3 regions of the Ewingella allii genome follow, and region 1 is predicted to be linked to each of the others. Evidence: predicted binding sites of a transcription regulator. Region 1 holds the regulator's gene; each other region holds the start of a gene.
What was found. Region 1 encodes LexA, which represses DNA repair genes until DNA is damaged. Its sites were predicted from a motif close to TNCTGTATGTACATACAGNA; they were not measured.
Positions count from the first base shown of each region.

Region 1 (4,844 bases):
ATCGCGTCTGAATAACTGCAGGATGTTTACTGCAATGGCGCATAATTCGGCGATTTACGCGAAGCATGGTAAAATCATCGTTCGCTTGCTCGTAAGCGTTCAACCCAGCATCGTACTCAGAGAAACTTCTTATGACCCTGAACAATCCGGATCAACTTCTTTCACAGGCCGAAAAACTTTGCCAGAAGCGTAATGTGCGTTTAACGCCACAGCGTCTGGAAGTGTTGCGCCTGATGACGCAGCAACCCGGTGCCATTAGTGCTTACGATCTGCTGGATTTACTGAGAATTAGCGAGCCACAGGCCAAGCCACCCACCGTTTACCGCGCGCTGGATTTCCTGCTGGAACAAGGCTTTATTCACCGCGTTGAATCGGCCAACAGCTACGTGCTGTGCCATCATTTCGAAGAGCCGAGCCACACCTCTGCGCTGTTTATCTGCGATCGCTGCGGATTGGTCACAGAGAAGACCACGGACGGCATCGAAGAGAGATTGGCAAAATTGGCAGTAGAATCAGGGTTTGAATTGCGGCATTCCGTGGTGGAAGCGCATGGTTTGTGCGGGGATTGTAAAGTGGTAGAGCTTTGCGACAGCCATGAACATTGCGAGCATGACCACAGTATTGTGACTAAAAAGCGCTAATACCGATTTAGATAAATGAGTTTAGAAAATAGATTTAGATCAGTAAATAATAAAGGCGGTACGTCCTTGTACCCTGCATCCTGAAAGCTATCCGGGTAGGAGCAGCATTTTTTCAGGATGCATTATCACCGTTACGCACGGGGAAGTTACGATTTACCAGTGATACTTGTTATCCGTTTCCCACGCTTTCAGCTCTTTCTCAGCTTCTTCTTTCTTGTAACCGTAGCGCTCTTGGATCTTACCGACCAGCTGATCGCGCTTACCTTCTACAACAGTAAGATCATCGTCCGTCAGCTTGCCCCATTTCTCTTTCACTTTGCCTTTGAACTGCTTCCAGTTACCTTCGGTTTGGTCCTTATTCATAATCAATTCTCCTACTACCGTGGTTTAGGTTTCTGTGTTTTGTTCAACACACTAAGTGCTTATCACATAATTAAGAGTAGTAGAGAATTTGGCATTTGGGTCAAGCGACAGCGTTAAATCACAATATTAGGAATAATCCAAAGTGTTAAATAGCGATAAACACTAATAAATTTATCGGCGATTTATTTTACTCCGCCTTAATAAACCAGCGATCGCCTTGCCAATATCTGCGCCACACCCAGCCTAACGACAAACCTCTTAACGCGAGAAACACGGCCAACGCCAACCACAAAGCATGGTTGCCGAACCAAGGCAGAGTGAACAGCGTCAGGCCATAACCCAGAGCTGCCACGGCCATGCTATTGCGCATCTCGCGGCCCCGCGTTGCGCCGACGAACATGCCATCCAGCAGATAACACCAGACGCCGATGAGCGGCAGAACCACCTGCCAGCCCAGGTATTGATCAGCCAGCTGGCGGATGTCAGGTAAAGAGGTCAGCATGCTGACAATCTGCTGCCCGGTCAGGCCATAGAACAGCGCAAAGCCAAGCGCCACGGCCCCTGCCTGACGACACGCCGCGTGCCAAACGCGTAACAATTTCTCACGGTTGCGCTCGCCAAAGGCTTCCCCCGAGTGGGCTTCCACAGCATAGGCAAAGCCATCGAGGGCGAAGGCGGTGAAGGTCAGCAAATTCATCAACACGGCGTTCACCGCCACGATATGCCCGCCCAGTCGGGCACCAATTACCGTCAGGGAGGCAAAGCAGACTTGCAGCAGCAGCGAGCGCAGCATGATGTCACGATTGAGGCTGAGTAAGCGCCGCAGGTTGCCCCGCCACGCCTGCTGTAGCAGGGCTAAATCAATGCCTTTTTGCGCCATCATCCGCCATACCAGCCACAACCCTAGCGCCAATGTGACGTACTCCGAGCAAGCCGTAGCAATGGCCGCACCGCGCACGTTCAAGCCCAGCCCCATCACCAGCCAGATATCCAGAACAATATTCAGCACGTTGCCGACAATCAGCAGCAGAACCGGGCCACGCACATACTGGATGCCCAGCAGCCAGCCGAGGATCACCAAATTTGCCAGAGAAGCCGGGGCGCTCAACCAGCGTATTTCAATAAACAGCCGCGCCTGCTCCAGCACGGCCTGACTGCCGCCGACCACCTGAAAGGCCAGATCCATCAGCGGCGTGCGCAGCAACATGATTAAAATGCCCGCCAGCAGCGCTAACAGGAAAGGTTGAACAAAAGCACGGGCCAGCAGCAGGTTATCTTTGGCACCCAACGCCTGAGCAGTCAGGCCGGTGGTGCTCATGCGCAAGAACAGCAGCATCATGAAGAGGAAGGTCGTCACCATCGCGCCGACCGCTACGCCGCCGAGATAATCCGCGCTGTCGAGATGGCCGATAACAGCGGTATCCACCAAACCTAATAGTGGGACGGTAATGTTGGAGAAAATCATTGGCAAAGCCAGTTTCCATAAGGCTTTGTCCTCGCGGCTGAGGAAGGTGCGGCTTAATACTTGTCGAAAGGGATGCTGAGGCATAGAGGTCCCATGCTGAGGATATTGAACAAGAGGTCAACCTGGCGTAATTCGGCGTGTCGGCATCAACGCTTTTTATAAAAACAGCGATCTGCTTAAACAACAACGCCCCAATCAAGGGGCGCAGTGTCACGGCGTGAGATCACCGTAAGGCGACAGCTAGCTTTGTGGCAAATGTCTATAGCAAAAGCCCGGCAGTACGTTCAGGAAGGGCGAGTACCGAGCCTTGCCAGCAGAAAGGATTAGATCCAGTCGCCGTTACGGATAACGCCAACAGCCAAGCCTTCAATGCTGAAACTCTGCTCGCGCAGGTCAACCACGATCGGCTCGAAGTCGCTGTTCTCTGGCAGCAGTTGCACGACGCTACCCTGCTTTTTCAAGCGTTTAACCGTCACTTCATCATCAATGCGCGCAACGACAACTTGCCCATTACGTACATCCTGCGTTTTGTGAACCGCCAACAGATCGCCGTCGAGAATACCGATATCCCGCATAGACATCCCGCTAACGCGCAGCAAGAAGTCGGCGCTAGGCTTGAACATGGCAGGATCGACCTGATAGTGGCCTTCGATATGTTGCTGAGCTAAAAGAGGCTCACCGGCGGCGACGCGGCCAATCAGTGGTAAACCTTCCTCTTCTTCCATTAGCAAGCGAATGCCGCGCGACGCGCCAGAGACGATTTCAATCACGCCTTTGCGCTGCAGGGCTTTGAGGTGTTCTTCCGCGGCATTTGGCGAGCGGAACCCCAGACGAGTGGCAATTTCTGCACGAGTCGGCGGCATACCCGTGGTGGATATATGTTCGCGAATGAGGTCGTAAACCTCTTGTTGTCTGGCTGTTAAAGCTTTCATTCCGCCCCCTGATTGTTTATACAGTATTGCTGTGAGTATATACAGGTAACTAGGGAATGAAAACCTAAGAGTGCATAAAAACCAGTGCTAAAGTGAAATCTGGAATCTGTATTCCGCTTTAGAACCAGCGCGGCCAAAAGACGCTGACCCAGGTGAAAATCGCCAGTATGATGCTCAAAAGTACCGCGGCCGATCCAAAATCTTTGGCGCGCCCGGACAGGACATGGAATTCAGGGCCGATGCGGTCAATCGCGCTTTCGACGGCGCTATTTAATAATTCGACAATCACCACCAGTACCAAGACGCCCACTAATAAAATACGCTCGACGCTAGTCACATCGAGGAAAAATGACAGTATGATGAAGGGCAGAACGGCTATCACTTCCTGACGGAAGGCCGCCTCGTTTTTCCAGGCAGCACTCAATCCCTTGAGGGAATAGCCGGCGGCCTTAACGATACGAATTAGGCCCGTTGATTCATTTTTCATGTGTTATGCGTCTTAACAGAGTTTTGGCGGACAGAGTATTGGCAGCATTTTATACTCAAAACCATTCAGGGTGACAAATATCGCCGTTAACGCAACAAACAGAACTCGATTCTGGTTTCTGGTATCCTTGCGGCGATTTGCTAACAAGAGGCTTCACATTTTTTATGTCAGGTTGGCGTAGACTTTATTATACCTTATTGAATTTACCACTAAAATTGCTGGTAAAGAGCAAGGTTATCCCTACAGATCCGGTTACCGAGTTGCGCTTAGATCCGACGCGCCCGATCTTGTATGTTTTACCTTACCATTCGAAAGCGGATTTACTGACGTTACGCACCCAGTGCCTGGCGCAGAATCTGCCTGATCCCCTTATTCCTTTGGAAATCGACGGCGTTCAACTGCCGAGCCACGTTTTTATCGCTGAAGGCCCTCGCGTTTTCACTTATTACACGCCGAAAATTGAGTCGATAAAACTGTTCCACGACTATCTCGATTTGCATCGCAATAATCCCGATCTCGACATCCAAATGTTGCCAGTATCGGTGATGTTTGGCCGTGCGCCGGGGCGTGAAGGACAGCAGACTCCGCACCTGCGCGTGTTGAACGGCATACAGAAGTTCTTCGCCGTGCTGTGGCTGGGCCGCGATAGCTTTGTGCGTTTCTCCAATACCGTTTCTCTGCGCTACATGGCCACTGAACACGGCACGGACAAAACCATCGCACAGAAGCTGGCTCGCGTGGCGCGTATGCACTTCTCACGTCAGCGTCTGGCCGCCGTCGGCCCGCGTCTGCCCGTGCGTCAGGAGTTGTTCAACAAGCTATTAGCCTCGAAAGCCATCGAAAAAGCGGTGGAAGACGAAGCGCGTAGCAAGAAGATTTCTCACGAGAAAGCCCAGCAGAACGCCATTGAGCTGATGGAAGAGATTGCGGCGAACTTCTCATATGAAGCCGTGCGC
Region 1 covers NZ_JAWUDN010000003.1:28,493-33,336, reverse strand. Annotated here, with positions in the region: gene SBO83_RS08930 (ROK family protein) at 1-11, shown strand, start outside; gene zur (zinc uptake transcriptional repressor Zur) at 132-641, shown strand; gene SBO83_RS08920 (CsbD family protein) at 795-1,004, opposite strand; gene dinF (MATE family efflux transporter DinF) at 1,192-2,553, opposite strand; gene lexA (transcriptional repressor LexA) at 2,793-3,401, opposite strand; gene SBO83_RS08905 (diacylglycerol kinase) at 3,520-3,888, opposite strand; gene plsB (glycerol-3-phosphate 1-O-acyltransferase PlsB) at 4,053-4,844, shown strand, end outside.

Region 2 (4,844 bases), on a different contig from region 1:
GGTGGCTTTTTTACCACGCTGGCCTGGCTGTTTGCCACATTGATCAGCATCGTGCTGATTTTTACCCTGCCACTGACCCGTTCTTGCTGGGAAATCACCCGCCTGTCGTTGATTCCGTTCGGCAATGAAGCCGTGCACGTTAACGATCTGTATCCAGAGAAAAGCAATGCCATCTTAACCGGCACCGGCACGCTGCTAAACATCTTCTGGTTTATCTTTTTCGGCTGGTGGCTGTGCTTGTCCCACATCACGGCCGGTATCGTGCAATGCCTGACTATTATTGGTATTCCAGTGGGTATAGCCAATTTTAAAATTGCCGTGATAGCGCTTTGGCCGGTCGGCCGTCGCGTGGTATCAGTAGAAATGGCAAAACAGGTCCGGGAAGCCAAAGCGGCTCGCAACTTGTCCAATGGCCGCATTCGTTAATATAAAGTTAGTCATTAATTTATAGACCTTTTATATCATTGCTGAGGTTTTCAGCTTTTTAATTAGCCTTTTGCTAAGTGGAGTTCCCTTGTTCTCTTTCGCCCCGGGTTTAAGACGTTATGCCTATAACAGCAACGTCCTTTACAACATCCGCATTTTTATTGCGCTCACCGGGGCGGCCGCCGTGCCTTGGTGGCTGGGGCTGCCCACGCTGACTATCCCTCTGACTTTAGGCGTGGTGGCAGCTGCGCTGGCTGACTTAGATGACCGCCTCTCGGGGCGGCTGCGTAACCTGCTGATCACCTTAGTCTGTTTCTTTATCGCATCAGCCTCTATTGAACTGCTTTTTCCTTATCCATGGGTGTTTGCCTTGGGGCTGATGATCTCCACCTGCGGGTTTATCCTGCTCGGCGCGCTCGGTCAGAGATACGCCACTATCGCCTTCGGCGCACTGCTTATTGCCATCTACACCATGCTCGGCACCAGCATGTATCACATCTGGTACCAGCAACCTGTGCTGCTGATATGCGGCGCAGTGTGGTACAACCTGCTCACGCTGGCGGGGCACATTCTCTACCCGATACGCCCTCTACAGGACTTGATTTCTCGCAGCTATTCTCATTTAGCGCACTATCTGGAAGCTAAAGCGACGTTGTTCGACCCAGATCAGGAAGGCGACAATAAAAATGAGTTGGTGGCGCTGGCGATGGCTAATAGCCAGTTAGTGGCCACCCTGAACCAAACTAAAACCACTCTCCAGACCCGGCTGAAAGGCGATCGCGGGCAGAAAGGGACGCGCCGAACGTTGCATTACTACTTTGTGGTGCAGGATATTCACGAGCGCGCCAGCTCTTCCCATGTGCAATACAAAAAGCTCAGCGAGCAGTTCCACCACAGCGATATTCTCTTCCGCTTCCAACGTTTAATGAGCATGCAGGCGCGAGCCTGTGCTCAACTTTCGCAGTGCATTCTTTATCACCAGAAATACCAGCATAACACTCAGTTTGAGCGGGCTTTCCTGCGTCTTGATGAAGCCCTAAAAAGGCTCGATACCCAGACCCAGCACCGAGAAATGCTGCAAGCGCTGCGCCACCTCTTAATCAACTTACGGGCTATCGATGCACAACTTGCCAGCATCGAATCCGAGCAGGCGCTGCCGGAGAATCAGGAAAATACCAAGACCTTTGCCGAAGACAAGCTGACGGGAATCGACGACATTTGGCTGCGAATATCTCGCCACCTCACGCCGAAATCCGCCCTCTTCCGCCATGCCATTCGCATGTCGATTGTTTTAGCGATGGGCTATGCCTTTATCCAAATCAGCGGCTTAGATCACGGGTATTGGATTTTGCTGACCAGCCTTTTTGTCTGCCAGCCCAACTACAGCGCGACCCGTCGTCGTCTGGCATTGAGGATCATCGGCACGCTGGCCGGTATCGCCATAGGCATCCCAATTCTCTATTTCGTGCCCTCTATTGAAGGCCAGATGGTGCTCATTGTTATCAGCGGTTTGCTGTTCTTTGCCTTCCGCAATGTGCAGTATGCCCATGCCACGATGTTCATTACGCTGCTGGTTTTGCTGTGCTTTAACCTGTTGGGTGAAGGCTTCGAAATTGCCATTCCGCGCGTCATCGATACGCTAATTGGATGTGCTATCGCCTGGGCGGCAGTGAGTTTTATCTGGCCAGATTGGCGATTCAGGCAATTGCCCGTGGTGGTGGATAAGACATTTACTGCCAACTGCCGCTATCTGGATGCCATTCTGGTTCAATACCATCAGGGCAAAGATAATAGTCTTGATTATCGGCTAGCTCGTCGCGACGCACATAACTGTGACGCGGAACTTGCCTCTGTCGTTTCCAATATGACGTCGGAGAAGAATAACGATCAGCAAACCCTTGAAGCCGCTTTCCGCCTACTGTGTTTAAACCACACGATGCTGAGTTACATCTCGGCGCTGGGGGCACACCGGGAAAAGCTGCATGATGCAGAAACCCTGAAACTGCTCGACGACGCGGCCTGCTGCATTGATGACGCGCTGCATCATGAACCTGCAGATGCCGAGAAAGTTCATCGTGCCATTGAGCAACTGATGGCCCGTATTGAACAAAGAACCACGGAATCCGACAGCAAAGAACAGCTGGTCTTACAACAGATTGGTCTGTTGCTGGCACATATGCCGGAATTCACCAATTTAAATAGCAAAATCGTACCGGCCCAAAGCCTCTAGGGTTGAAATGATAAGCCAGCAAAGTCGCTCACTTTGCTGGCGCTATTTTTAACGAGCGGTCTTATCGATCATCGGCTGATGAGATTTAAACCACTGCATTAACACTTCGCGGGAAGCCATAGGTAAAGCAGCCTCATGGAACCCCTGTATCGCTGCTTCAAGTGCAATCAATACATTTAGTCCCAGATTTTTCTTTACTGATTTCAATTTAAGATAAGTAACACAAGCCCCCTGCGCACGCAGTTGTGAAGAGGTAGAGATACCGACTTGCCACAGTAGACGCTCCAGATTGAGCGAAATATTCGGCAGGTCCTTCAGTCTGGCCTCCCCCTCTTTTTTGGTTTTCATATCGTCTAACATGCCTTGCAAAGAGCACTTTGCAAGGGTGATCAACTGGGCAGTGTCTTGCCAAAGCTGCTGGTGAACTTTGAAATAGCGAAGGGTTATCGCGATACCCCGTTTGCGATAAATCAGCGATTCCATCCCCATACGGCGAAAATGTATTTCATTTTCTGGCGTTGCTCGCAGATAGAGATCCCCGTCAGAAACTAAGGCAAACATCACGCCGTTAGCCGACAGGCTATAGCCTCCAAACTGTGAGCGAGAACGGATATTTCCCAGGCAGGTAAATAACTTTTGAGATTCAGAAACTCTTATTTTTGTACGATTAATCATTGCGATATCCTTTCATGAATAAATCCAGACGTACCCTTTGTTGTTACTCGTAAAGCTATTTGCAAAATACGCAAAGTCCCTCACAGCACCAAACATAAAATGCGATTACATTCCGTTGCCTTCCATTTTTGCGAGATTTCTTGGAAAAAATTGGGTTGATCTTTGTCCAGCCAACGAGTACTGTACATCCATACAGTTACTCACTGGCAGGATACATCATGCGAACTCAAGCTCTGACAAATCATCATTTACGGCATCAAGCGGTTTCTGTAACTCCACCGCACGTCAAACAATCGACACCGATATCGAGAAATAGTGGCCTGCTCACAGAGTTCGTATACTGTGAAAGCCAGCCGGCATTGTCGGAACTATTATTACCTGTGCTGCAACATTTAGGTTTGCAGTCACGTTGGTTGCTGTGGTTAACCCCGCAACAGAAACTGAGCCGTAATTGGTTGTCTCAGTCTGGATTGCCGGTGAGCAAAATCGTTCAGGTTAGCCAAATGAATTCCATGTCGCCGATAGATGCGATGGAAAAAGCACTTTTGACAGGGAACTACAGCGTTGTTTTGGGGTGGCTGCCTGATTTAAACGATGCAGAACGTGAAAGATTGCGCTTGGCAGCACTTCAGGGAGGGTCTTACGGATTCATCATGAGACCGACAAATGCTCAAATCTCAGCTCATGGACAGCAATCAACAGTAAAAATTCAGTCCTCTGTGTACCATTAGTTCAAATTAGGAATGTTCTGATGAAATTACCCCCTTTTTTAGTGATTTGTGCTGAAAAGTGGGTTTTTATCGGTAAATTTGCGCCTTCACGGTGCAACTAACTCCAAAGTTTCGTCAACAAATGGCCTTTGATGTTAAGAAATGTGTACATTTTTCCTTTTTTTTCCACGCTGTTAACACATCAAGCTTGTAAGTTTCTCGCCACGTTGTAGACTTTACAACGCCAAGGTTGCTTTATAATGCCAACGTAAAGTGGCAAAGTTCTTAACGGAAGCAATAACTTTGGCGTAAGGATTTTATAACCAAGGGCTTAAAAGCTTAAAGCTCAATTGCCTATTTGGATGATAACGAGGCGCAAAAATGAAAAAGACAGCTATCGCATTAGCAGTGGCACTGGCAGGTTTCGCTACCGTAGCGCAAGCCGCCCCTAAAGATAACACCTGGTACACCGGTGGTAAGCTGGGCTGGTCCCAGTACCATGACACTGGTTTCGCTAACGCTTACAACGGTATCGGCAACGGCCCTACCCACGAAAGCCAACTGGGTGCAGGTGCGTTCTTGGGTTACCAAGCAAACCAATACCTGGGCTTTGAAATGGGATATGACTGGCTTGGCCGCATGCCTTACAAAGGCGACACGAACAACGGTGCTTTCAAAGCACAGGGCGTTCAACTTGCTGCTAAACTGAGCTACCCACTGACTGACGATCTGGACATCTACACTCGTCTGGGTGGTATGGTTTGGCGTGCAGACTCCAAAGGTAACTTTGGCGATACTGGCGC
Region 2 covers NZ_JAWUDN010000006.1:206,837-211,680, reverse strand. Annotated here, with positions in the region: gene SBO83_RS14860 (YccF domain-containing protein) at 1-426, shown strand, start outside; gene yccS (YccS family putative transporter) at 515-2,656, shown strand; gene SBO83_RS14850 (TfoX/Sxy family DNA transformation protein) at 2,705-3,331, opposite strand; gene sulA (SOS-induced cell division inhibitor SulA) at 3,550-4,062, shown strand; gene ompA (porin OmpA) at 4,423-4,844, shown strand, end outside.
Region 2: the regulator LexA is predicted to act here: its motif matches at 3,510-3,529, upstream of sulA (SOS-induced cell division inhibitor SulA).

Region 3 (4,844 bases), on a different contig from region 1:
TGCAGCAGCTGCACATAACCATTCCCGACGATATTGAACCAGGTAATAGAGGTTTTCAGTACTGGGTTGTCAGAGCCGTAAATCAGCTGTAATGCCAGACCAAACACTACGCCAATCACCAAACCGACCAGTACTTTTTTTGCCAGACTCCACTGCTTGTGGCGGGTTTGCGCCAAAAGTAGAAGGAGGGCGACGAAGACCACCACGTTAATCACGAGCGGAAGATTCATACCCAGATCTCCAAATTTCTAATTATGTTTTGCTTTTTGATGTCCCCAATGCGGGGAATGCACCATCCCATAGCGTTGGGGCATAGAATAACAGTTCATTTGGAGGGGGATTTATATCCAAAAAGAATGCTTTATAACTTTATGAGCTAAAAACGGCTTAAATATGCCTTTTGCGGTTGTTTTATGCGCGATTTTAGGTGATCAGGTTCAATAATTTGCTAAATGACTCCGGCTTGATTGCACCAATAATGGGCGTCCAGTCGGGCCAGAACAGGGTGAAGCCCACCAAGAGTAAACATAATGTGCGCTCCAGCTGGTTGCCTTTCTGGCTATTGATCAGCGGCAGGCGAAAACGCCAGCGGCAAGGCCACAGCAGAGGTACTCCGGCAGGGGTCAGCATGTCCGCCAGTATATGGCTGAGGTAGCCTATAATCATGCCGTGGAAGGCGTCGATAGGGATCACCCAATCATGAGGGAAATGGGTACGCATCAGGAAAATGCCGCCGACCACCGCCAACAGGCTATGGGTGAACCCCCGATGCCCAAAGACTCGGGCAATGGGCGCGGAAACCCACTTAAGCCGCTGGCCTATTAGCGATTTTGGGTGATCAATGTCGGGCAGCAGTGACGTCAGCAGCGAGGCTGGGATAATATGCCACCAGTCCCCGTGCGCCAGCTCTGGAGAGAGCTGCGCTTTTTTGGCGAATACCGCACAGGCGATTGAAAATATGAGATGGCCTTCCGCCGTCATGACGCTTCCGAACTTAATAACTGTTATTTTATCCAGTATAAGTGAAACTGTCACAATCAGGGAAGAGTTACCCTGTAACGAATTGTCAACTATTTGATATATAATAAAAAAGACGCCATTTTAGGCGTCTTTTTAGTGCGAATCTCAGAGATTAACGCGCCAGCCAGCCGCCATCAACCGCCACGGTGTAACCATTCACGTAGTCAGAGGCTTTTGACGCCAGGAAGACCACCGGCCCCATCACGTCCTCGGGCACACCCCAGCGGCCCGCCGGAATCCGCTCCAGAATCTCTTTACTGCGACCTTCGTCGGCGCGCAGCTGCTCGGTGTTGTTGGTCGCCATATAGCCCGGCGCAATGGCATTCACGTTGATGCCGTGCTTGGCCCACTCATTAGCCATCAGGCGAGTGATCCCCATGACCGCGCTTTTTGACGCCGTGTAGGACGGCACGCGAATACCGCCCTGATAAGAGAGCATGGAGGCGATATTAATGATTTTGCCGCCGTGTCCCTGTTTGATGAACTGGCGCGCCACGGCCTGCGACATAAAGAACAGCGTCTTACTGTTGACGTTCATCACGTCATCCCAGTTCTTCTCGCTGAACTCGATGGCGTCTTCGCGGCGAATAATCCCGGCGTTGTTGACCAGAATATCCAGATGCCCGAACTCGCCGACGGCTTTTTCAATCAGCTCCGGGATACCTTCGATGCTGCCCAGATCGGCGCGAAGATCCAGAAAACGGCGGCCCAGCGCCGTCACTTTTTCGGCGGTTTCATCGGGTGAACTCAGATTGACGCCGACAATATCACAGCCCGCCTGCGCCAAACCTATCGCCATACCCTGTCCAAGCCCGGTATTACAGCCGGTCACTAGCGCGACTTTTCCTGCCAAATCAAATGCATTAAGGATCATAGTCTTTTCTCTTTTAACAACGGCGCTCGGCCGAAAGATATCTCTGCTGGCCGATTAGCGCAGTTCGCTGACCTTCACGTGGTCCATGTCATCAAATACCTGATTCTCACCCACCATGCCCCAGATAAAGGTATAGCGCTTGGTGCCCACGCCGGCGTGAATCGACCAACTTGGGGAGATCACGGCCTGTTCATTGTGCACCAGCAGATGACGCGTCTCCTGCGGCTGGCCCATCATGTGGAATACGGCGGTTTCTTCGTCCATATCAAAGTAGAAATAGACTTCCATCCGGCGCTCGTGGGTGTGGCAGGGCATGGTGTTCCACAGGCTGCCTTGCTCAAGCTTGGTCAGGCCCATGGTCAGCTGGCAGGTTTCCAGCACGTCAGGAACGATAAACTTATTGATGGTGCGACGGTTGCTGGTGGCCGGGTCGCCGATGGTCTGCGGAGAAGCCTCGGCCAGCGTGATTTTCTTGTTCGGAAAGGTGGTGTGGGCCGGGGCGCTGTTGTAATAGAACTTGGCAGGCTTGGCCGGGTCGAGGCTGCTGAACTCAACGTTTCGCGCCCCTTTGCCGACATACAGGGCTTCTTCGTTACCAATCTCATAGGTGGTGCCATCGACCACAATCAGGCCCGGACCGCCAATGTTAATCACCCCAAGCTCTCGGCGCTCAAGGAAATAGCTCACACCAAGCTGCTTGCCCACTTCGTCACCCACCGACACCTTGGCATCAATCGGCATCACGCCGCCGACAATAATGCGGTCGATATGGCTGTACGTCATGGTGTAGTTGTTTTTTTCGAAGATTTTCTCAATCAGAAATTCGCGACGTAATCCCGCGGTGTCGAGCTGTTTGGCGTGGTCGCTATGGATGCTTTGACGGACTTGCATGTCGGTGCCTCTCGTGCGTGGTAAGTGCAATGAAGGAAGGAGTTGTCGGCGCTGACTGAGGTGACGCGTGGCAGTGACATCACCACAAAGATCAAATCGCCGGCTCGTCCTTGGTCTGTGCAGCATAAAGTCATTGGCATATGAATTCAATAAAAATGAAATGATGTTTTATTTATTTTATGAGGGAGGTCAAGATTATCGAAACTGATCCTCGAGCCTTAGAGAAGGGCGAGTAGAATGATTTTCAGGTTTGAGCCGTTAAGGCTCGCTTTCCCTCTTTAATTCCTACCAAAAGGCGCTGCGATGAAAACGTTCTTTATAGATGAAGAAACCCCATGGGAAGAGCTTGGGCACGGCGTGAAACGCAAAATCATGACCTGGAGCGATGACCTGATGATGGTCGCGGTGCACTTCGACAAAGGGGCAATTGGCGTGGCGCACAAGCATGATATTCATGACCAGATTGCTTATGTGGCGGCGGGCAGCTTTGAAGTGGAGATAGAAGGCGAGAAGAAGATCCTGGGCGTCGGGGATGCGTACCGGGCGGTGAAGCACGAGATGCACGGCGTGGTGGCGCTTGAGCAAGGCAGTGTGCTGATTGACACCTTTTCACCCAAGCGCGCGGACTTTCTGTAAAACTATAATATTTAGCGAATATGCTCGGCGCGCAGCTGCTCAAGGGAGGAGAGTTTAATGTCAGCCAGCGCCCAGCGCGGGTCTTCACTGAACTCATGGTCTGGCACCACGATAGATCGCATGCGGGCGGCCTTAGTGGCAATCATGCCATTAAAGGAGTCTTCCAGCGTGACGCAGTTCAGCGGGTCAACCTGCAACTGGCCGGCTGCCTGAATATAGACTTCAGGGTGCGGCTTGCTGTAAGGCAGGTGCTCGGCGGAGGCGCGGATTTGGAAGTAGCCGGTAAGGTTAAACATCTCTAGCACTTTATCCAGCATGTGCAGCGGAGAAGCCGAAGCTAAACCAATTTTCAGCCCCTGATCGCGGCACAGCTCTAAGGCGTGGGTGACGCCGGGCAGCAGCGGGCGGGTCTGTTCCACCAGTTCGATGGCGCGAGCAATCACGCGCTGCGTCACTTCCTCCTGCGTCGGCCCCTGCCAAGGCATGGCCTGATACCACATCCGCACTACCTGATCGATGCGCAAACCCAGCGTGTCAGGCAGCAAATGGCGCTGCGACAGGTCTAATCCCAAATCGCCAAAAATATCCAGCTCGGCCTGTGTCCACAGGGGTTCAGAGTCGATCAGCAGACCATCCATATCAAATATTGCCGCAGCAATAGGACGCGAGTACGCCATTGTTTTTCTCTCCATGGTTGAGGTTTTCGCCACTCTATCACTCGTTGGCTCAGGGCAGAAGTCAGATACATCGCGCCCGGTAAACGGAAATATTGTCTGACTTTGTGTCTAAGCCATTAAAACAGTGGGCGACACTCCTAATCTGCGGGTAGACTTAGTCGATATCTGAGACGTCTTCACAAGGGGAATTCATGACGTATCAACAGGCCGGGCGCGTTGCCGTACTAAAGCGGATCTTGGGTTGGGTGGTTTTCATTCCCGCATTACTGTCGACCATCATTTCATTGCTGAACTTTGTCTATGAGCACAGTAAAGCCCAGCAGGGGATTAACGCGGTGATGTTGGATTTCGTCCATGTCATGGTCGATATGGTGCGTTTCAACACCTCGTTCTTGAATATGTTTTGGTACAACTCGCCGGTTCCGGTGCTCGGGCAGGGCCTCACCACGGCTAACATCGTGTTCTTTATTATCTACTGGCTGATTTTTGTCGGTCTGGCGCTACAGGCTTCAGGTGCGCGCATGTCACGCCAGGTTAAACATATTCGCGAAGGCATTCAGGATCAGCTGATTTTGGAGCAGGCGAAAGAGGGCGAAGGGCGCACTAAGCAGCAAATCGAAGAGCGCATCGTCTTACCGCGACACACGATTTTTGTGCAATATTTCCCACTTTATATCCTGCCGATTATTCTGGCAGTGATTGCCTATTTCATTCTCAAATTATTAGGTTTAATTGCCTGAGAATTA
Region 3 covers NZ_JAWUDN010000001.1:611,320-616,163, forward strand. Annotated here, with positions in the region: gene SBO83_RS02980 (cation:dicarboxylate symporter family transporter) at 1-230, opposite strand, end outside; gene SBO83_RS02985 (metal-dependent hydrolase) at 424-981, opposite strand; gene kduD (2-dehydro-3-deoxy-D-gluconate 5-dehydrogenase KduD) at 1,133-1,894, opposite strand; gene kduI (5-dehydro-4-deoxy-D-glucuronate isomerase) at 1,949-2,785, opposite strand; gene SBO83_RS03000 (cupin domain-containing protein) at 3,089-3,421, shown strand; gene hxpB (hexitol phosphatase HxpB) at 3,433-4,098, opposite strand; gene SBO83_RS03010 (YniB family protein) at 4,290-4,838, shown strand.
Region 3: the regulator LexA is predicted to act here: its motif matches at 1,000-1,019, upstream of SBO83_RS02985 (metal-dependent hydrolase).